3 regions of the Acidovorax sp. WCS2018Noco2-16 genome follow, and region 3 is predicted to be linked to each of the others. Evidence: predicted binding sites of a transcription regulator. Region 3 holds the regulator's gene; each other region holds the start of a gene.
What was found. Region 3 encodes FNR, which switches genes on or off when oxygen is low (the NO sensors DNR and NnrR bind a similar motif). Its sites were predicted from a motif close to TTGATNNNNATCAA; they were not measured.

Region 1 (7,290 bases), on a different contig from region 3:
CCGTACATCAACATGAAGGCGCTGGAGCGCACGCCGGTCCAGTCCATCAACACGCCGAACAGGATGGGTAGCACGAAGCCGCCCAAACCGCCCGCCAGGCCCACGATGCCGCTGATGGCGCCGATGTTCTGCGGGTAGTCGTCGCTGATGTACTTGAAGACGCTGGCCTTGCCGAAAGCCCAGGCGATGCCCAGCACGAACATGAGGCCGGTGAATGTGTAGACGTTCAGGCCGATGTGGAAGGTGCGCGGCCCGTCCACGGTCAGCACGGTGAAATCGGTCTGCGGGTACGACAGCAGGAAGAGGCACACCCAGCTGACCCACAGCACCCACCAGGTGACGCTGTGTGCGCCATATTTGTCGCTCATCACGCCACCGATGGCGCGCAGCACACCGCCCGGCAACGAGAAGCAGGCGGCCAGCAGAGCAGCCACGCGGATGTCCAGGCCATATTCGCCCACGTAGTACTGCACCATCCAGAGCGACAGCGCTACGTAGCCACCGAAGACGATGCTGTAGTACTGGCAGTACTTGAGCACCTTCGGGTCCTTCAACGCGCGCAACTGCGCTGCGAACGACGTCCGGGTGGACACGCGGTGCGAAGGGTCGCTGTGGCTGAACAGCCAGAACAGCACCAGCGTGCCGAGCATGATGGCTGCGTACACGTGCGGCACCATCGTCCAGCCAAAGGCCACCAACAGCACCGGGGCGACGAACTTGTTCACCGCGGCGCCGGAATTGCCTGCGCCATAGACGCCCATGGCCATGCCCTGGCGGTGCCGCGGAAACCAGCGCGCCACATAAGGCGTGCCGACCGAGAAAGCGCCGCCCGACAGCCCCACGAACAGACCGGCGACCAGAAAGTGCCAGTATTCGGTGGCGTAACCCATCATCCAAATGGCGGGAACCGTCAACGCCATCAGCACGGCCATCACGACGCGCCCGCCAAAGCGGTCCGTCCAGATGCCCAGCGGCACGCGCACCAGCGAGCCGGTCAGCACCGGCATTGCCGTCAGCAGGCCGAACTGCGTGGACGTCAGGTTCAGCATCTTGCGGATGGGAATGCCGATGACGCCGAACATCATCCAGACCATGAAGCACACCGTGAAGGCCAGCGTGCTGACGATGAGAACGGACCAAGCCTGCCGCGTGTGGCGGGAGCTGTCCTGAAGGGGGAAGGCGCGATCTGCCATGAAGTGGCTCCTAGCTTGTGGCATGGGTCCATCGTCCCCGTGCCACGGCTTCACGCACATCCCCCTGAGGACTACCTGCCCTGCAGCAGAAGAACTACTCCCGGCCACATCCCTCGTTCAAAAGAACTATGCGCAACCGTTCCATGCCTCCTGTTGAACCTCTCTTCAGTCGCTCCCACTGTTTCGATTCAGGCAACGCAGCGATTCAAAAACTCCCATTGGTTTGAAGAGGTTGCGCCACTACATTCCAGGCTCACCAATAACGCGTGACGCGCGATCAACCGGGAGCCACCATGTCCAACACCCTTGAAAACCCACAGTCCGCCACCGACGCCACGACGCTGATCGAGCGCCTGCAATGGCGCTACGCCACCAAGAAGATGGACCCGAACCGCAAGGTGCCGGCTGACAAGCTCGAACGCATCATCGAAGCGGCCCGCCTGGCGCCGACCTCCAGCGGGCTGCAGCCCTTCGAGATCTTCGTCGTCACCGACCCGCAAGTGCGCGCCCGCATCCAGCCCATCGCCTGGAACCAGGGCCAGATCGTGGACGGCTCGCACCTGCTGGTGTTCGCTGCCTGGGACAACTACACCGCCGAGCGCATCAACGCCATGTTCGACTACACGAACGAAGTGCGCGGCTTCAAGAACGAGGGCTGGGAAAAGTACCGCCAGCAACTGCTGAGCACCTACCCGCAGCGCAGCGAAGAGGTGAACTTCCAGCATGCCGCGCGCCAGGCATACATCGGCCTTGCGGCAGCGTTGGTGGCAGCGGCCTATGAATCGGTGGACAGCACGCCCATGGAAGGGTTCGACCCGGACGCGCTGGACGAGATCCTGGGACTGCGCGCCCTGCATCTGCGCAGCGTGGCCGTGCTGCCGCTGGGTTACCGCGTGCCGGAGCAGGACTGGCTGGTCGACCTGCCGAAGGTACGCCGCCCGCGCGAGCGCTTCGTCACCGAAGTCTGAGAAAGCGGTGAGTTAGCCCCCCGGGCCGTCAGCGCGCCCGGTCGGCCGCGTACACCGCGGCCTGCACGCGCGACGACAGCCCCAGCTTGCGCAGGATGTGCTGCACGTGGATCTTCACCGTCGTCTCGGCGATGTCCAGCGTGCGGGCGATCTCCTTGTTGCTGGCGCCATGGGCGATCTCGCCCAGCACCTCCAGCTCGCGTGGGGACAGCGGTGTGTGCTCGGCCTGCGGCGCAGCGGGCTCCGCGACGGCCTGCGCTGCCGGATCGGGCTGCTGAAGGGCTTGCACCAGCCGGCCGATCATCTCGGGGCTGACCACCGTGTCGCCCCGGGCCGCGCGATGGATGGCGTCGGCCAGCAGATCACCCTCGATGGTCTTGAGCAGGTAGCCCTGCGCGCCGTTGCGCAGCGCCTGGGCCAGATCGTTCCCGTCCTCGCTCACGGTAAGCATCAATATGCGCGCGTCAGGCGCGGCCTCGCGCAGGCCGCGAATGGCGTCCACGCCCCGCACACCGGGCAGGTGGTTGTCCAGCAAGATCACGTGCGGCCGCACCACCGGCGCCAGGCGCATCGCCTCAGCAGCGTCGCCCGCCTCGCCGGCCACCCGCAGCCCTTTGTATTGGCCCAGCAGCGCGATCAGCCCGCGCCGAAACAGGGTGTGGTCGTCAACCACCAGTACGGACAGCGCAGAGGCCGAAGCGCTGGCGCAGTCGGATGTGGAAGCAAGGGCGTCGTCAGGCAGGGTCATACGGGGTGAAGCAGGTTCGGCGCCGACGCAGCAGGCACCTGCGCATCAGCAAGATGGGCAGCGGCGCTGCCCGGAAGATCAATGACCACCTGCGTGCCGTGTCCGGGCGTCGAGTCGACCCGCACGCGTGCGCCGATGCGTTCGGCCCGCTCGCCCATGATGCCCAGCCCCACGTGTTGCGAATCTGGCGGCACGCCGGCAATGTCGAACCCCACGCCGTTGTCGATCACCTCGAAGCGCCACGCCGGATGCCGCTGCACCCTCAGCTCCACGCGGTCGGCACCCGAATGCTTGCGCACGTTGGACAGCGCCTCCTGCACCATGTGCAGCACCTGGATCTGCACGTCGGGCGCCAGCGGCAGGCCGTGCCCGCTCATCGACAGCGCATGCTGAATGCCGGTCTGGTGGCCGAACTTGGACAGCGTGGAGCGCAGCGCGGCTTCGATGTCTTCCTCGCTGGTGCGCGTGCGAAAGTGCATCAGCAGTTCGCGCACGTCGGCATAGCAGCCGCGCACGCCCACATCCAGCTCGCCCATGCTGCGGTCGCGCGCCGGCTGGTCGCCGCGCGCCACGGCGTCGCGCAGCAGCTGGGTCTGAATTTTCAGAAAGGCCAGCGACTGCGCGATGGAGTCGTGCAGCTCGCGCGCGATGAATGCGCGCTCCTGCGACACGGCAGCTTCCCGCGCCAGGGCGCTGGCGCGCAGGCTTTCCATGGCGCTGGCCAGGTGCCGCGCCATCGTTTCGAGCACATCGCGCATGCCCTCGGGCATGTCTTCGGTGCGGCGGAAAAAGAGATTCACCTCGCCCAGCACGCGTTGCTGCAGCCGCACGGGAATGGCTACCATGCTCTCGAACCCCGCGTCGCGGCAATGCGGAAGCGGCAGCGTCGATTCGGCCGTGATCGGAATCACGCGGAACTGGGACGTGGCTTGCGGCTGCCCGCAGGCGCAGGTGCCCGTGTGCACGCAGTGTTCGTCTTGCGCCATGGCCTCGGGCAGCTGTTCGGACACCAGCAGCACATAGCGCTCGTTGGCTTCGTCGGACCAGCGCACCGCTGCGGCGTCGGCCCGCGCGATGCGGCGGATGCGCTGCACGAAGCCCTGCGCCAGGGCCTCCAGGCTGGTGGCCTCCGACGCCATCGCGCTCACGTCGTAGAGCGTGGCCAGGCGGGTGCTCTTTTCTTCCAGGCTCGCGGTCTTCTCGCGCACCTTCCATTCCAGCTCGTCGTGCGATGTCTGCAGCGCGTGCGCCATGCGGTTGAAGCCCGCGCTCAGCTGGCCGAACTCGTCGTCGGCCTCCACCGCCAGCCGTGTTGCCAGGTCGCCCTGCTGCACGCGCGCCAGGGCGGCCTGCAGGCGGCCGAGCGGATGGATCACCAGCAGGTAGCTGACGACCATGAAGGTGACGGCGGCGCTGATGGCCAGCGCCATGAGCACCAGCTGAAACAGGTGCAGCGCGGCCGTCCAGCGTGCCAGTTGCCCCTCGATCGCATCGACGAAACCATCGACCTGTCGCACGAAGGCGTCGGCCCGCTCCAGGGCCAGCGCGTTGCCGGTGTGCGGCTCGGTGCTCCACGCGCGGCGCAGCGCCTTCCACTCGTCTTGAATGGTGCCAAAGCGGGCCTGGGTGTCGTCGTTCCAAGGCACGAAGAGCGGCCGTGCCGGGTCGCCGGTATGCAGTAGCTCCAGCCCGGTATCGAAACGCGCAGCCAGCGACAGCACCTGTTCGGGCGCTTCCAGCTGGCGCGCCAGCACCATGCGCATCATGTGCATGCGCAGGCGCCCGGCTTCGTTGACGGCGGCAGCACCGCCTTCCAGCCGCCAGGTGGCCCAGAGCATCAGGCCGATGGACAGCAGCGCCACCGCCAGAAAGCCCGCGCCCATGCACAGCAGTTTGGTGGTCAGGGTGGCGGGCGATCGCATGCGGCCCAGTGTAGGAAGCCGGTGCGCTTCGCGGCTTGACCTGCATCAAGACAACGGCTGTCACTGGCTGCAGGGTCTGGCGCCGGGCTGCCCGGTCGGGTATTCAAGCCAAAATGGCCTGTAGCGCCATATCTACAAGCGCAAGCAGCTATATTTTTTATAGCGAACGGTATATTTCAGTAATGTTGGCCGCTGCCGCCCGGCCCGCACGCCCACCCGCCAGCCCGCAGTGGGCCGTACTGTGCTGCGACAATCGGCCGGCTATGACCCAAGCCTATATTCTTACCCTGTCCTGCCCCGACCGACTGGGGCTGGTGCATGCCGTTTCCGGCTTTCTGCTGGAGCATGGCGGCAATATCGAAGAGGCCGCGCAGTACAACGACCACGCCACGGGCCTGTTCTTCATGCGGCTGCAATTCGCCTGCGACCAGCTCGACCAGGCCGCGCTGCGCGAGCGCGTGACCGCCTTCGCCGAGCCGCACCAGATGAACTGGACGCTTCACGCCGCCAGCGAGCCCGTCAAGACCGTCATCATGGTCAGCCGCGAAGGCCACTGCCTGAACGACCTGCTGTTCCGCTGGAAGTCGGGCCTGCTGCCGGTGCACATCAGCGCCATCATCAGCAACCACCGCGACTTCTACCAGCTGGCCGCCAGCTACAACGTACCCTTCCACCACATTCCGGTGACGAAGGACAACAAGGCCCAGGCCGAGGCCAGGCAGTACGAGATCATTCAGCAAGAAGGCGCCGAGCTGGTGGTGCTGGCGCGCTACATGCAGGTGCTGAGCGACGACCTGTGCCGCAAGCTGTCGGGCCGGGCCATCAACATCCACCACAGCTTTCTGCCCAGCTTCAAGGGCGCCAAGCCGTACTACCAGGCGCATGACCGCGGCGTGAAGCTGATCGGCGCCACCGCCCATTACGTGACGGCCGACCTGGACGAAGGCCCGATCATCGAGCAGGACGTGGCCCGCGCCGACCACACCGACACGGTGGAAGACCTGACGGCCCGCGGCCGCGACACCGAAAGCCAGGTGCTGGCCCGCGCCGTGAAGTGGCACACCGAGCATCGCGTGCTGCTCAACGGCCACAAGACGGTCGTCTTCCGATAACCCCGGCAGCCCCGGCCTGAAACAGAACCGCATGGCAACCCACGGCAGCCACGGAGCCTTCACGCGCGGCCCCGCTGCGGGCGCGGCGCAACGCATCCCGCCCATCCAGTGCCTCATCACCTTCGAGACACTGGCCCGGCTGCGCAGCGTGACGCAGACGGCCGAGGAGCTGTGCGTGACGCCCAGCGCCGTGAGCCACCGCGTCAAGCAGCTGGAACAGATCCTGGGCACGCGGCTCTTCGGGCGGGCCGACTTTTCGCTGACCACCGAAGGCAGCGCGTATCTGGCCCAGGTGCGCGAGGGCCTGAGCGCGCTGCAGCGCTTTCCGGGCTCCGATGCCGCGCCGGGTAAGCGGCGCCTGAAGATCGCCGTCACGCCGACCTTCGCGCGCGTCATCCTCATTCCGAAGCTGCGGCAGTTCACCGAGGTCTACCCGGAAATCGACCTGGCGCTGCAGGTGTCGATTCCGCTGCTGGACGTGGTGGCGGAAGACGCTGATTTGGTAGTGCGCTTTGGCCCCGGCCATTACGCCGACATGGAGCATGTGGAGATCGCGCGCGACGTGGTCACGCCGCTGGCCTCGCCCGCCTTCGTGCGCGAGCACGGCCCCTTCGAGCGGCCCGAGAGCCTGGAAGGCGTGACCCTGCTGCGCAGCCCGCTGGAGCCCTGGCGAACCTGGTTCGCCGCCTCCGGCCTGGACTGGCCCGCGCCCACCGAAGGCTCGCAGTTCAACGACATCGGCCTGATGTGCGACGCCGCTGCCGCCGGCATGGGCGTGGCCCTGGTGCGGCTGAAACTGGGCGCGCCCTGGCTGGAACAGGGCACGCTGGTGCGCCTCTTCGACACCCAGGCGCCCAGCCCGCACGCGCACTATCTGTGCTGGCGCACCGGCACCATGGACCGCTGGGAATGCGCTGCGTTCGCCGACTGGCTGCGGCGGGCCATGGCCTGACGGCCCGCAGCAAAATATCAATACCAAATCGGCCTCTAGCGCTTACCTGATAAGCGCAAGCAGCTATTTATTTAATAGCAAACAACTCTTTTGTATGCGTTCATGACGCAACCCTCCATGGCCTTGCAGCACGACGCGCTCTTCAAAAAACGGTATCCCACGCTGGAGCAGAACGCGGTGCTGAACGCCACGGCACGCTCGATTTTGATCAGCGCCCTGGCCGGCACGGGCAAGACCACCACGCTGGCCATCAAGGCGGCCGACTTGCTGCAGAACCGGGGCACCAGCCGCATCCTGATGCTGGCGTATTCCGACGCCGGCCTGGCCGCCATCGCCGATCGGCTCATGCAGTTCGTGCCCAGCATTCCGCGCCAGGTGCAGATCATGACGGTGGA
Region 2 (7,290 bases), 320 kb from region 3:
CCGCAACGTGCAGATGAGCTGGACTAACGGCGACGTGAGCGCCTTCAGCCCGTGGATGCGCATCTGGCGCAACGCGCGCAAGTGGGTCGGCTGACGCGGGCGACGGAGCCGGTCAGCGCAGCGTGCGCGAGGCCAGTTCCAGCCCGAGCAGCAGCAGGAACCAAAGGAATCCCTGCCGAAACCGCTGTGGGCTGATGCGCTCCCGCAGCCGCTGCCCCAGCCACATGCCGGCCAGCGCCGGCAGCGTGGCCAGGGTGGACCAGCCCATCTGCTGCACAGGCAGGGCGCCGTGCCCGGCCAGCCCGGCGGCCAATGCCAGCGTGGACACGGTGAATGACAGACCGAGCGCCTGCACCAGTTCGTCGCGCTCCAGCCGCAGCGCTTGCAGGTAGGGCACGGCAGGCATCACGAACACGCCCGTGGCGCCGGTGATCGCTCCGGTGGTCAAGCCCACGGCGGGCGACAGCCAGCTTTCGGCACAGCGCGGCACCGACAGCGGCCGTGCCATTAGCGCATAGGCGGCGTAGCCCATCAATGCCAGCCCCAGGGCCAGCCCCGTCCAGCGGGGATCGGCCCGCGCCAGCAGCGCAGACGCAGCCCACGTGCCCAGCACGCTGCCCAGCAGCATGGGCCAGAGGCGGCGCAGCAGCGGGCCTTCCGCAGGCCCGACCGCCAGTTGCCAGAGGTTGGTCACCAGCGACGGAATCACCAGCAGCGCAGCCGCCGCGACGGGCGGCATGGCCGCGCCCAGCAGGCCCATGGCGACCGTGGGCAAACCCATGCCGGTCACGCCCTTGACCAGCCCCGCGGCCACGAAGGTCAGGCACAGCCAGGCGAGGAAACCGGGTGAGGTGTGGAGGTCGGGCATGCCTGCATTGGAGCGTTGGCGGCCCGCCGGCACAATGCGGATTCTTCCGGCGATGCCTTCGGGTGAGCCGAAGGCGCGTTACCGTCCATCCACTCCACTGGCAGCCACCGAATGCGGCTCGATCTCGCGGATCTTCGTCTCTTCCTCAGCGTGGTGGATGCCGGCAGCATCACGCAGGGCGCCGTGCAGGCGAACCTGGCGCTGGCGTCTGCCAGCGAGCGCTTGCGCCACATCGAGGCTGACGCTGGTGTGCCGTTGCTGCAGCGCCGCCCGCGCGGCGTGGTGGCCACGGAAGCCGGCGAGGCGCTTGCCCACCACGCGCGGCTCATCGTGCGCCAGCAGGCACTGCTGCGTGGCGAGTTGCGCGACTTTGCCGCTGGTGCGCGCGGCACGCTGCATCTGTACGCCAATACCGCCGCGCTCACCGAATTCCTGCCGCGCCAGCTGGGCGCCTGGCTGGCCGAGCGCCCGGGCCTGCAGGTGGATCTGAAGGAGCGCACCAGCGCAGACATCGTGCGGTTGATCGGGGCCGGGCTGGCGCAGGCCGGCATTGTGTCGGATGCTGTGGACGCCCCCGGCCTGCAGTTGCAGCCGGTGGCGCGCGACCGGCTGGTGCTGATCGCCCCGCTTGCGCACCCCATCGCGCAGGCCGGACTTTCAGTGCGGTTCGTCGATGTGCTGGGAGAAGCGTTCGTGGGCCTGTCGGCAGGCCATGCGCTGCAGGACCACATTGACGAGCACGCCCGGGCGGCGGGCGCCGTGCTGGCCACACGCATTCGCATGAACACCTTCGATGGACAGTGCGACATGGTGTCGCACGGCGTGGGCGTGGCCATCGTGCCGCAGAGCACGGCCCGGCGACTGCGGCGCGGCCGCCATTACCGCGCTGTGCCTTTGCTGGATGGCTGGGCGCAGCGCCGGTTGTGCCTTTGCTACAGCGACTGGCCCAGCCTGCCGCCCGCCCTGCAGAGCCTGCTGCGGCACCTGGGAGCCACGGTCACACCGGCGTGACGAGCTGGTTCCAGCCGAGCAGGAAGTCGAACGCCGCTGCCGGCGGCAGCGGGTGGCTCAGGTAATAGCCCTGCGCCTGGTCGCAGCCGATCTGCAGCAACTCGTCGAAGACCTCGGCCGTCTCCACGCCTTCAGCCAACATGCGGTAGCCCAGCGTGTGGCCCAACTGCACCATGGCACGTACGACGTCCAGCGCGCGGGCGTCATGGCCGATGGGCCGGATCAGCGACTGGTCCAGCTTCAGTACCTCGGCCTGCAAGCCGTAGAGGCAGCCGAAATTGCAATAGCCGGTGCCGAAGTCATCCAGCGCCACGCGCACGCCCAGCGCGCGCACGGCGCGAATCGCGGCCAGCGTGGGGCCTTCGGTCAGCACCGCGTTCTCAGTGCATTCGATCTCCAGTCGCGATGGCTCCACGCCATGTCGCTTGCAGCAGTCACTCAGCTGCCGCACGAAGTCGGGTTGCTCCAGATTGCGGGGCGACACGTTGATGGCCACGTTCACCCTCAGGCCGTGGTCCTCCCATTCGCGGATCTGCGCGATGGCGGTGTCCATCACCCAATGCGTCACCGACTGGATGTAGGTGGTCTTTTCCAGCAGCGGAATGAATTCGCCCGGCGAGACGGCTCCCAGCAGCGGGTGGTCCCAGCGCAGCAGCGCCTCCACGCTGGTGTATTGCATCGATGCACGATCGAACTGCGGCTGGTAGACCAGCCGGAATTCGTTGGCCTGCAAGGCGCGCGGAACCCGCGACAGCAGGTCGTACGAATGCCGGTGGCGGCCATCGGCTGCGGCGTCGTACACGCTCACGTCGTCCAGCGTGTCCAGGCCGTGAAACAACGCCACGTTCGCGCGTCGCAGCGCATCGCCCGCATCCGTCGGCTCCAGCAGAAACGGCACCAGGCCGACGCGGCGGTGCTGGTGGATCACAACGCGCTTTCCGTCGTCCCGCCCGGAACGCGACTGGTCGAGCGCATGGAGCAACTCGTGCGCGAACGCACGGGCTTCGGTGAGAGAGTGGCCGGTCAGCAACAGCGCCAAATGTCCCATGTCGGTGCGGTACACGCGCGCGGCGCCCGCCAGCCAGCGGGTGATGTGCTTGCCCATCTCGTGGCTCAACGCTTCGATCGCATCCATGCCCACGGCACGTTTCACGTCCATCAGGGCTTCCAGGGGCAGCAGTTCCAGCAACACCAGCACGCGCTCGCCGCCAGGCTCGCTCATGCACAGTCCGGCCAGGTCGGCCAGCAATTGGCTGCGATTGGGCAGCAGCGTGGCCTCGTCCAGCCGGGCGAAGGAACATTGCAGGTCGATCTGTGCCACCACCAGCGCGGCCAGGTCGACCAACTGCCGCTGCTGCGCCTCGTCGAAGCTGCGGGGGCGCGTGTCCAGCACGCACAAACTGCCCAGCGCGTGCCCGTTGCGCAGGCGCAGCGGCGCGCCCGCGTAAAAGCGCAGGTGCGGGGAGCCCAGGACCAGGTTGTTGTTCTTGAAGCGTGGATCGGTGAGCGCATCTTCCACGACCATCACGCCGTGCTCACGGATGGTGTGGTCGCAGAAAGCGTCCTCGCGGCATGTCTCGCGCACGTCCATGCCGACTTCCGACTTGAACCACTGCCGGTCCGCATCCACCAGGCTTACCAGGGCCATGGGTACGTCGAACACATGGCTGGCCAGCCGGGTGATGCGGTCGAATTCTTCAGACGGGGGCGTGTCCAGCAACCCCGTGGCCTGCAGGGTGGCCAGCCGCTCGGGCTCGGAAGTGCTGTGCAACGGCATGGGCTGGAAGAAAAAAGGCAGGGAAACAGACGCGAAACTTTAACCCAGCCACTTCGGCACCGTCTCGCGCCGCACCGGCGACGTTGCAGAGGACAGGGTTTTGTCCCGCGAACGCTGCCGCCGGTGCGGCGGGGCGGCGCCCGGTTTTCCTCCCATAATCGGCCGCTTTGTAACCTTGGGGAACTTCCATGGCCGGTGCCAGCCTTCTGACTTTGCTCGATGACATCGCCACGGTGCTGGACGACGTCGCCTTGATGACCAAGGTGGCTGCGCGCAAGAGCGTGGCCATGGCCGACGACGTGTCGGTGATGACCAAGGTCGCCGCGCAGAAGACGGCGGGTGTGCTGGGGGACGACCTGGCGCTGAATGCGCAGCAGGTGTCCGGCGTGCGCGCAGAGCGCGAGATTCCGGTGGTGTGGGCGGTGGCCAAGGGATCGATGGTGAACAAGGCCATCCTGGTGCCGGCGGCGCTGCTCATCAGCGCCTTTCTGCCCTGGGCGGTGACGCCGCTGCTGATGGTGGGCGGGGCCTTCCTGTGCTACGAGGGGTTCGAGAAGCTGGCGCACAAGTTCTTGCACAGCGACGAGCCTCGCAAGGACGCGGCCCGCGAGGCCCATGCCCTGGCCAACGCCAACCCGGCGGTGGACATGGCCAGTTTTGAAAAGGACAAGATCAAGGGCGCCGTGCGTACCGACTTCATCCTGTCGGCCGAAATCATCGCCATCACGCTGGGTACGGTCAGCCAGGCGCCCTTCACGCAGCAGGTAGCCGTGCTGGTGGGCATCGCGGTATTGATGACCGTGGGCGTCTACGGCCTGGTGGCCGGCATCGTCAAGCTCGACGACCTGGGCCTGTGGCTGAGCAACAAGGCCAGCAGCGTGGCCCGTGCCATCGGGCGCGGCATTGTCGCTATGGCGCCCTGGTTGATGAAGGGGCTGTCGATTGCGGGCACGGCCGCCATGTTCTTGGTGGGCGGCGGCATTCTGGTGCACGGTGTGCCTGCTGTGGCGCACTGGGTCGAGGGGCTGGCTGCTAGCGCGGCCCAGTGGCCGGCGGGCGGGCTGTGGAGCTTTTTGGTCAACAACCTGCTGAATGCCTTGGTGGGTATCGTGGCCGGCGCGATCGTCCTGATGGTAGTGATGCTGGTCAAGCGCCTGCGTGGCTCCAAGCCCGACAAGGCCGCCGCCGCGCACTGAGTGGATGGAAGAGCCGCAACGCTTGCGCTGGGTCAGAGACCGGTCAAAGCGCCGCCACAGAGGCGGGCGCACCTTTGATCTGAGGCAAGGCTGGCACCACGGTAAGTGGGCTCAATACGGCTACGGGGGTCTTCCCCGGTCAACCGCATTGAGTTCCTTATGAAAAAACATTGGCTGGCCCTCGCTGTCCTGAGCGTCATGACTTCCGGCGCGGCTTTCGCTCAACAGGCGGCTTCCGAGGGCTCGTGGATGGTGCGCGCACGCGCAGTGCACCTGGACAGCGTGAACAAGGACTCCACCGGCCTGGGCCTGTCGATCAATGACAAGGCGCTGCCTGAAGCGGACATCACCTACTTCTTCAGCCCCAACATCGCTGCCGAGCTGATCCTGACCGTGCCGCAAAAGCAGAAGATTCGCGCTGACGGCCTGGGCCAGATCGGCACGCTCAGGCATCTGCCACCCGCGCTGCTGGCGCAATACCACTTCACGCAGTTCAACGGCTTCAAGCCCTATCTGGGCGCTGGCATCAACTACACGCGCTTTTCCAGCGTGCGGTTCGACCCGGCGGTGCAAGCCGCCTTGAACCCCACCATCGACAAAGACAGCTGGGGCGGCGCGCTGCAGGTGGGCGTGGATATTCCGCTGGCCAAGAACCTGTACCTGAACTTCGACGTGAAGAAGGTGTTCATCAAGACAGATGTGTTCTCTGCTGGCGCCAAGGTGGGCACGTTCAAGATCAACCCCGTGTTGGCGGGCGTGGGCCTGGGCTGGCGGTTCTGAGGCCCCATTGATCGCTGAGTAGGTCGGTCATAGAACGGCGGGTTCCGCGCACCAGTTTTTTTGTGCGCGCCAGGCTTGATAGATGGTTTGCTATAGAAAATATAGCTATCAGCGCTTATTCAATAAGCGCCAGAGGCCAAAAAGACCATAAATCTATCATTCGGCGCTCGTCACCCCGAACATTCCGCTGCCGCCGCCATGCCCGCGCATGCGCCGCCACAGCGCGGGCAGGGCGGCCGCAATGTCGGGCCGCTGCCACTGCTGGGTCACGGCACCACCGCCAGCGGCCACTGCATCGGCGGGCCCCAGGTCGAAGTGGAAGGTGTATGACGGCTCTTGCCCCATGCGCAGGTCGGTCACGAAGATGTGGCCCCGCGTATCTTGCTGCAGGCGCCAGAAGCCGCGGCTGAAGTGCGCTATGCGCTGCACCTGCGGGTGCTGGCCGTAGCGCGCGATCAGGTCGGCACCGCGAGGGTGTTCCGTCCACTGCATCGGCTTCTTGCCGTCCGCCAGGGCATAGAAGCCTTCCAGGTATTGCGTGGGCGTGACGGCCACCACGCGCCACAGCACGGTGTTGAAAGGCGTGGGCGTGACCAGCACGCGCTCTGCCTGCACGCCGCGCTGAGCCAGCGCCTGGCGCGCCACCTGCGCCACGTACTGCTGCGCCGCGAAGCTCCAGCCCAGGTAGAGGGTGGTGAACGCCAGCGCCACGCCGTTCCACCGCAGCCCACGCCCGCCGCGAAGCAGCAGGGCCAGCAACACGCCCGCAAGCAGCGGCACCGTGTAGACCGGGTCGATGATGAAGATGCTGCCCACGCCCAGCGGCGTGTCGTCGAACGGCCGCAGCAGCTGCGTGCCGTACACGGTCATCCAGTCCAGCAGCGGGTGGGTGATGAGCGCCAGCCACAGGGCGAGCCACCAGCGGCGCCACTGGTGCGATTGCCCATGCACGCGCGCGGCCAGCCAGCCCAGCGGCAGCGACAGCAGGGTCAGATAGAAGAGGGCGTGGCTTTCCGCCCGGTGCAGCACCATGTTGGCGATGGCGTCGCCCTGGTCGATGAAGGTGTCCAGGTCGGGCAAGGTGCCGGCGGCGGCGCCCCACAGGGCGGCCTTCCACACTGCGGTGCGGCGACCCAGCGCGGCGATGGAGACGGCGGAGCCGAGGGCGAGTTGAGTGAGTGAATCCATGCGCTGAAATTAGCAGAGATGGGCAAAGGATTGACCTTGCCAGGGGTGATCGAGCCCGGAAGCGGGCAAGTCCTACAGCCGATGCGGGTCAGCTCTGCAATCCTGTCACATCGGCATGACCCAATCATCTATGCCGCTGCGGATGCCTTTTCCGCCACCGTACATTTCGTATTCACAGCTCCCCCGAACGCCATGCACTACCCATTGCATCTCGACATCATCCAGGGGCTGTCGCGCCACCCCGCCAGCATTTCACCCAAGTATTTCTACGACCAGCGCGGCTCCGAGCTGTTCGAAGAGATCACCCGTGTGCCGGAGTACTACCCCACGCGCACCGAAAACGCCTTGATGCAGGCGCATGGCGAAGACATCGCACGTGCGGTCAAGCCCTGCACCACGGTGATCGAGCCGGGCGCCGGCAGCTGCGAAAAGGCCCGCACGCTGTGTCGGCTGCTGCAGCCCGAGCGCTT
Region 3 (7,290 bases):
TGTCCATCGTGCACTTCTGGGCGCTGATCTTCACGTACATGTGGGCCGGCCCTCACCATCTGCACTACACCGCGCTGCCCGACTGGACGCAGTCTGTGGGCATGGTGTTCTCGCTCATCTTGCTGGCGCCCAGCTGGGGCGGAATGATCAACGGGATCATGACCCTGTCGGGTGCCTGGCACAAGCTGCGCACCGACCCCATCCTGCGCTTTCTGATCGTGTCGCTGTCGTTCTACGGCATGGCCACGTTCGAGGGTCCGATGATGTCCATCAAGACCGTCAACGCATTGAGCCACTACACCGACTGGACCGTCGGCCACGTGCATGCCGGCGCATTGGGCTGGGTCGGGCTGATCACCATGGGCTCGCTCTACTATCTGATCCCGCGCCTCTTCGGCCGCGAAAAGATGCACTCGGTGCCCGCCATCGAGCTGCACTTCTGGATGGCCACCGTGGGCATCGTGCTCTACATCGCCGCCATGTGGATCGCCGGCGTCATGCAGGGCCTGATGTGGCGCGCAATGAACCCCGACGGCACGCTCACCTACACCTTTGTCGAAAGCGTGAAGGCGACCTATCCGTTCTACGTCATCCGGTTTCTGGGCGGTGTGCTGTACCTGGGCGGCATGGTGGTGATGGCCTGGAACGTGTGGATGACGGCGATCTCCGGGCGCTCCGTCACGGCGGCTATCCCGGCTGTGCGGCCCGCGCACGCCTGAGCTTCGAGGAGCCATTGAATGTCTGACAACTCCAAAAACACATCGACTGGTTTCACCCACGAGAAGGTGGAAACCAATAACTTCCTGATGATCGTGCTGATCCTGCTGGTGGTGGCAGTGGGCGGCCTGGTCGAGATCGTGCCGCTCTTTTTCCAGAAGTCGACCACTGAAGCGGTGGAGGGCGTGAAGCCCTACACCGCCGTGCAACTGATCGGCCGGGACGTGTATTTGAGCGAGGGTTGCTACAACTGCCACTCGCAAATGATTCGCCCCTTCCGCGCGGAGACGCTGCGCTACGGCCACTACTCCGTCGCCGGCGAATTCGTCTATGACCACCCCTTCCAGTGGGGCAGTAAGCGCACCGGCCCCGACCTGCACCGCGTGGGTGGCAAGTACAGCGACGAGTGGCACCGCATTCACCTGAACAACCCGCGCGACGTGGTGCCCGAGTCGAACATGCCGGCCTATCCGTGGCTGGAAAAAACGCAGATCGACCCCGCCGTCGTCGCCCCGCGCATGAGTGCGCTGCGCATGGTCGGCGTGCCCTACACCCAGGAAGAGATCGATGCCGGCGCTGCTGAAGTCAAGGGCAAGAGCGAGCTCGACGCGCTGGTCGCCTATCTGCAGGTGATGGGCCGTGCGCTCAAGTGAACACCTGAAAACGAAAAGAGAAGGAGCCCGCAATGGACATCACCACCATGCGCATCGTGGCCACGCTGGCATCAATGGCGTGCTTTCTGGGGATCTGGGTGTGGGCTTTTTTGCGCCGCAACCAAGCCCGCTTCGACGAGGCGGCGCAACTGCCCTTCGAGCAGGACTGAACGGCTGAACGCAAAACCAATGAAAACAACCCATGAGTGACTTCACCCACAATTTCTGGTCCCTCTATGTCGCCGGGATCACGTTGGTCGGCATCCTCGCCTGTGCCCTCCTGCTCTGGATCACCTCGCGCAAGAAGGTCGAGGCCACAGCCGACAACACCACAGGCCACGTCTGGGACGAAGACCTGCGGGAGATGAACAACCCCATGCCGCGCTGGTGGATGTGGCTGTTCGTCATCACCATCGTCTTCGGTCTCGGCTACCTGGTGGCCTATCCGGGGCTGGGCACGTTTTCCGGCAAGCTGGGCTGGACACAGCGCGGCGAATATGAAGCCGAGGTAGCCAAGGCCAATGCCGAACTGCAGCCGCTCTATGCGCGCTTTGCCGCTATGAATACGCCAGACATGGCAGGCGATGCGCAGGCCATGGCGATCGGGGAGCGTCTTTTCTTGAACAACTGCGCACAGTGCCATGGCTCTGATGCGCGCGGCAGCAAGAGCTTTCCCAATCTGGCCGACGGCGACTGGCTGCACGGTGGCGCGCCGGAGCAGATTCGCCAGACCATTCAGGAAGGCCGTATCGGCGTGATGCCGCCCATGGCTGCGGCGGTAGGCTCACCCGAAGATGTGCGCAATCTGTCGCACTACGTGCTCAGCCTCTCGGGCAGTCCGCACGATTCACTGCGTGCATCGCTCGGCAAGTCAAAGTTCACGGTGTGCGCTGCATGCCATGGCATGGATGGCAAGGGCAATCCGGCCCTGGGCGCGCCCAACCTGACCGACGACATCTGGCTGCACGGCTGGGGCGAAGCGGCCATCGCCGCCATGATCAACAATGGCAAGACCAACCAGATGCCGGCGCAGGCCGGCAAGCTGACCGACAGCCAGATCGGTGTGTTGACCGCCTACGTCTGGAGCCTGTCCCACCAGGCCGGCGCAAAGCGCTGATCCCTCAGGGCCCTTGCCCAGCAGGGCATCGGCCATTCCTTTCGCACCCGTCTTGTACGCCAAGCCAACGCCACAGGCCCCATCATGAAGCCCGCCGAAGGGAGGCCCCGCAAGGTCATCCCGATCACGCCAGCCGCCGTAGACGACAGCACCCAGGCCGAGGTGATATCGCTTTACGAAGCGCAAAAGAAGATCTACCCGCGCTCCATCAGTGGCGTGTTCGCGCGCTGGCGCTGGCTGATGGTGGTGATCACGCAACTGGTTTTTTATGGCCTGCCCTGGCTGCAATGGGGCGAGCGGCAGATGGTGCTGTTCGACCTCGGCGCGCGGCGGTTCTATCTCTTCGGGCTGGTGCTCTATCCGCAGGACTTCATCTATCTCACCGGGCTGCTGATCATCTCGGCGCTGTCGCTGTTCCTGTTCACGGCGGTGGCCGGGCGCCTGTGGTGTGGCTTCGCGTGTCCGCAAACGGTGTACACCGAAATGTTCATGTGGATAGAGCACAAGGTGGAGGGCGACCGCAGCGCACGCTTGCGGCTCGACAAGGGGCGCTGGACTCTCGAGAAAGTCTGGAAAAAAAGCGTCAAGCAGCTGCTATGGATTGCCATCTCGGCCTGGACGGGGTTCACGTTCGTGGGCTTCTTCGTCCCCATTCGCGAGTTAGGCGCCGAACTGTTGGCGCTGCAGGGTTCATGGCCGCTTTTCTGGGTGGTGTTCTACGGGTTCGCTACCTACGGCAATGCCGGCTTTCTGCGAGAACAGGTGTGCAAGTACATGTGCCCCTATGCGCGGTTCCAGAGCGCCATGTTCGACAACGACACGTTGATCGTGACCTATGACGAAGCCCGGGGCGAACAACGTGGCCCTCGCAACAAGGCCGTGGACCATCGCGCCAAAGGCCTGGGGGACTGCATCGATTGCACCCTGTGCGTGCAGGTGTGCCCGGTGGGCATCGATATTCGCGACGGGCTGCAATATGAGTGCATCGGCTGTGGCCTGTGTGTGGACGCCTGCAACACGGTCATGGACAAGATGCACTACCCGCGCGGGTTGATCCGGTTTTCCACACAGAACGGCATGGCGAACCGGTGGAGCCAGTCGCAGATGCTGGGGCGCGTGCTGCGGCCGCGTGTGCTGATCTACAGCACCCTGCTGGTGCTGCTCTGCGTAGGCCTGCTGGCAAGCCTGATGGTGCGCATGCCCCTGAAAGTGGATGTTGTGCGTGACCGGGCTGCCCTGTCTCGCATCGTGGCTGGTGGGCGGCTGGAGAACGTCTACCGCCTGCAGATCATGAATGCGACCGAAGGCGTGCAGCGCTATCGCATCGGTGCGCATGGTCTGCAGGGGCTGGAGGTAACGTCGGAGCCCGAAGTGGAGATAGGCCCGGCCGAAGCGCGCTGGGTGGCGGTGCGGCTGCAGTTGCCTTACGGCGCTGCGTCGCCTGGATCGCACCCGGTGTTCTTCGATATCCGGGTGGAGGGCTCAGGCACGCAGGTCGTCGAGAAATCGGTGTTCCTGGTGCCCCGGTAGTTGTCCGTATGCCTGCGGTTTCCCCGTCGGATTGTGATTGTGATGAGCGCGGCCAAGGTCGCTAGGAGTTGTCCATGACGCATGCCCTGTCCTCAACGAAGCAGACCCCTGTTGCCCCGGCGCCATGGTGGCGCTTTGGCTATGTGTGGCTGATCATCGCCGGCCCGGCCATTGTGGTGGTAGCGGGTTTCGTCACCTTGTGGCTGGCCATCAGCCAGCCCGACCCCGTGCTGGCCGAGGACTACTACCAGCGCGGGCTCGACATCAACAAGACGCTGCGCCAGCAAGACACCCGCATGGCGCCCGCCGTGAAGGGGCGCAATCACGCGGCCACGCCAGTCACGGACTTGCCATGACAAGGCGCCAGCGCAGCAAGGCGGGCCGTCGACTACGTACCCAGTCACCGCGAGTGCAGGCTACATGGGCGCGGCGCCTGATGTGGATCGCATGGCCGGCTTTCTTGATGGCCGGTGTGATGGAGATGGTCGTGTTCGCCTTTGTCGATCCGGCCGCACTGCACTGGTCGGACCAGCCACTCGCGCTGTCACGCGAGGGGGTCTACACCGTTGCGTTCTTCATGTTCTGGGCAATCATCATGGCGGCGGGTGCGCTCACCACGCTGTTGTCGCTGTCGCCGTTCGAGATGAACCGGTGCCCTGTGCCACCAGCGGATCGCCCCACGGATTGCGCGAAGTATCTGTGAAGGAGGCGGCCCAGTTGCAATGCACGGCGTCGCTGGATGGGGAGCCTGGCCGCAATCAAGCGCGTGCAGGTTTCGGCTGTCGCTTATCAGTGGCAGGATTGGCTGTTCACGATGCGCTTGAGCGCGTCGGGCTCGAGAATGCGCACGTGGCGCTGCTTGACCTCGACGATGCCTTCTTCCACGAACTTGGAGAAGGTGCGGCTCACGGTTTCGAGCTTGAGGCCCAGATAGCTACCGATTTCCTCGCGGGTCATGCGCAGCACCAGTTCGGACTGCGAGAAACCACGAGCATGCAGGCGCTGCACCAGGTTGAGCAGAAAGGCCGCCAGGCGCTCCTCCGCGCGCATGCTGCCCAGCAGCAGCATCACGCCGTGCTCGCGCACGATTTCGCGGCTCATGATTTTGTGTACGTGGTGCTGCAGTGCGGTCACCTCACGCGACAACTCTTCGATACGGTCGAAGGGCATGACGCAGACCTCTGCGTCTTCTAGCGCCACCGCGTCGCAGCTGTGGTGATCGTTCACGATGCCGTCCAGGCCGATGATTTCGCCCGCCATCTGAAAGCCCGTCACCTGGTCACGCCCGTCTTCGGTGGCCACGCAGGTCTTGAAGAATCCGGTGCGTATTGCGAAGAGCGAGGTGAAAGTCTCGCCATTGCGGAACAGGGTGGCGCCCCGCTTGATCTTGCGGCGCACCGCCACGATCTCGTCGATGCGTTCGAGCTGCTGCTCGTTCAGCCCCATGGGCATGCAAAGCTCGCGCAAGTTGCAGTTGGAGCAGGCCACTTTGATCGATTGCAAATTCATGTGCGCTGGGCTTCCTCGGTGGATCTGCGCCTGCTCATGGGCAAGAGTGGGCGCACTCGGGTGGTACAGCTTCTTGTAAGGCTGTTGAGATGGGACTGATTGTGGCAGTGCGCTTCCATTCATCACTTGATTAATGTCAAGGACAGCAGGAGGGGGCTGCGGCAAAGTCGACCGCCGGACCCAAGGAATCTGTCATGACTGCTGTTACTCCCGAGCTGTTGCGTCGCTTCGACGTGCCAGGGCCACGCTACACCTCCTACCCCACTGCAGATCGATTTGTCGAGGCGTTCGGGCAGGACGAATACGTTCTTGCCCTGGAGCAGCGCAGGGTAGGGTCGGCGGCAAAGGCGCTGCCCCTTTCGCTGTATGTGCACATTCCATTTTGCGAGTCGCTCTGCTACTACTGCGCGTGCAACAAGATCATTACCAGGCACCCTGAGCGTGCGGAGGTCTACCTGCGCTACCTGAGCCGCGAGGTCGACCTGCACACCGCCCACTGTGGAGTGGGCCAGCAAGTGAGCCAGTTGCATCTGGGTGGCGGCACGCCCACTTTTCTGTCGGATGAGGGACTGCGTGAACTGATGGCCATGCTGCGGCGCAGTTTCTCCCTGGTGCCGGGCGGCGAATATTCCATCGAGGTGGATCCGCGCACTGTCACTGAAGAGCGCCTGGGCCTGTTGGCCGAGTTGGGGTTCAACCGGTTGAGTTTCGGCGTGCAGGATTTCGATTCACAGGTGCAGAAGGCAGTCCACCGCGTGCAACCTGCGCAGCAGGTGTTCGACCTGGTGGCTGCATCACGGCGACTGGGGTTCGAGTCGGTCAACATCGATCTGATCTACGGCTTGCCGCGCCAGACACCCGAATCGTTTGATCGCACGCTGGCCCAGGTGGTGCAGCTGCGGCCCGACCGTATTGCGTTGTATGCCTACGCTCACCTTCCAGAGCGCTTCAAACCCCAACGCCGCATCGTTCCTGCCGAGTTGCCGCAGGCAACGGCGAAGGTGTCGATGCTGTCGCGGTCGCTCGATACCTTCATCGATGCAGGATATGTGTACGTGGGTATGGACCATTTTGCGCTGCCCAGCGACGCGCTGGCGGTGGCCAAGCGCCAGGGCCGGCTGCACCGCAACTTCCAGGGCTACAGCACCCAGCCTGATTGCGATCTGATCGGCCTGGGTATGTCGTCCATCGGCCGCGTCGGCGCGACCTACAGCCAGAACGCGAAGACGCTCGATGAGTACTACGACTTCATCGACCAGGGCCGCTTGCCTGTGGTGCGCGGGTTGGCTTTGACGCGCGACGACCTGTTGAGACGGGCCGTGATCATGGCGTTGATGTGCCAGGGTGAGGTTCTCTTCGAGCCCATGGAGCAGTCGTGGTTGATCGATTTTCATCAGTACTTTTCCCTCGAGATGGAGCAGCTGGAAGACATGGCCGGCAAAGGCCTGGTCGTCGTGGGCCGTGACGGCATCACGGTCACCGCCATGGGCTGGTTCTTTGTGCGCGGCGTGGCCATGGTCTTCGACCGGCACTTGCAGGTGGACCGCAATCGCGCGCGGTTCTCCCGCATCATCTGATCATGCTGGCCGCAACTGCCTGGGCCGCGCTGTTGATGGGCCTGGTCGGTGGGCCGCACTGCCTTGCGATGTGCGCCGCGCCTTGTGGCGCCATCACCCGTCAGGACGGCAGGGGCCTGGATGCGTCGCCCGAGCAGGTAGTGCGGCTGGTGGCCAGGCCGTCACTGCCCCGAGCCCTGGCTTTCCA

Region 1: the regulator FNR is predicted to act here: its motif matches at 4,867-4,880, upstream of RQI28_RS08545 (type IV pili methyl-accepting chemotaxis transducer N-terminal domain-containing protein).
Region 2: the regulator FNR is predicted to act here: its motif matches at 4,927-4,940, upstream of RQI28_RS03420 (OmpW family outer membrane protein).

What each region holds. Positions count from the first base shown of each region.
Region 1 is NZ_JAVTJJ010000002.1:690,032-697,321, forward strand. Features, by position in the region: gene RQI28_RS08530 (nitrate/nitrite transporter) at 1-1,193, opposite strand, end outside; gene RQI28_RS08535 (NAD(P)H-dependent oxidoreductase) at 1,487-2,161, shown strand; gene RQI28_RS08540 (response regulator) at 2,190-2,909, opposite strand; gene RQI28_RS08545 (type IV pili methyl-accepting chemotaxis transducer N-terminal domain-containing protein) at 2,906-4,831, opposite strand; gene purU (formyltetrahydrofolate deformylase) at 5,095-5,943, shown strand; gene RQI28_RS08555 (LysR substrate-binding domain-containing protein) at 5,975-6,895, shown strand; gene RQI28_RS08560 (ATP-dependent helicase) at 6,998-7,290, shown strand, end outside.
Region 2 is NZ_JAVTJJ010000001.1:750,751-758,040, reverse strand. Features, by position in the region: gene purL (phosphoribosylformylglycinamidine synthase) at 1-94, shown strand, start outside; gene RQI28_RS03440 (sulfite exporter TauE/SafE family protein) at 113-868, opposite strand; gene RQI28_RS03435 (LysR family transcriptional regulator) at 980-1,879, shown strand; gene RQI28_RS03430 (EAL domain-containing protein) at 1,866-3,656, opposite strand; gene RQI28_RS03425 (DUF808 domain-containing protein) at 3,845-4,852, shown strand; gene RQI28_RS03420 (OmpW family outer membrane protein) at 5,012-5,632, shown strand; gene RQI28_RS03415 (metal-dependent hydrolase) at 5,789-6,820, opposite strand; gene egtD (L-histidine N(alpha)-methyltransferase) at 7,013-7,290, shown strand, end outside.
Region 3 is NZ_JAVTJJ010000001.1:1,069,081-1,076,370, reverse strand. Features, by position in the region: gene ccoN (cytochrome-c oxidase, cbb3-type subunit I) at 1-719, shown strand, start outside; gene ccoO (cytochrome-c oxidase, cbb3-type subunit II) at 738-1,370, shown strand; gene RQI28_RS04890 (cbb3-type cytochrome c oxidase subunit 3) at 1,403-1,540, shown strand; gene ccoP (cytochrome-c oxidase, cbb3-type subunit III) at 1,573-2,487, shown strand; gene ccoG (cytochrome c oxidase accessory protein CcoG) at 2,572-4,017, shown strand; gene RQI28_RS04875 (FixH family protein) at 4,092-4,373, shown strand; gene RQI28_RS04870 (hypothetical protein) at 4,454-4,720, shown strand; gene fnr (fumarate/nitrate reduction transcriptional regulator Fnr) at 4,807-5,526, opposite strand; gene hemN (oxygen-independent coproporphyrinogen III oxidase) at 5,721-7,103, shown strand; gene RQI28_RS04855 (sulfite exporter TauE/SafE family protein) at 7,106-7,290, shown strand, end outside.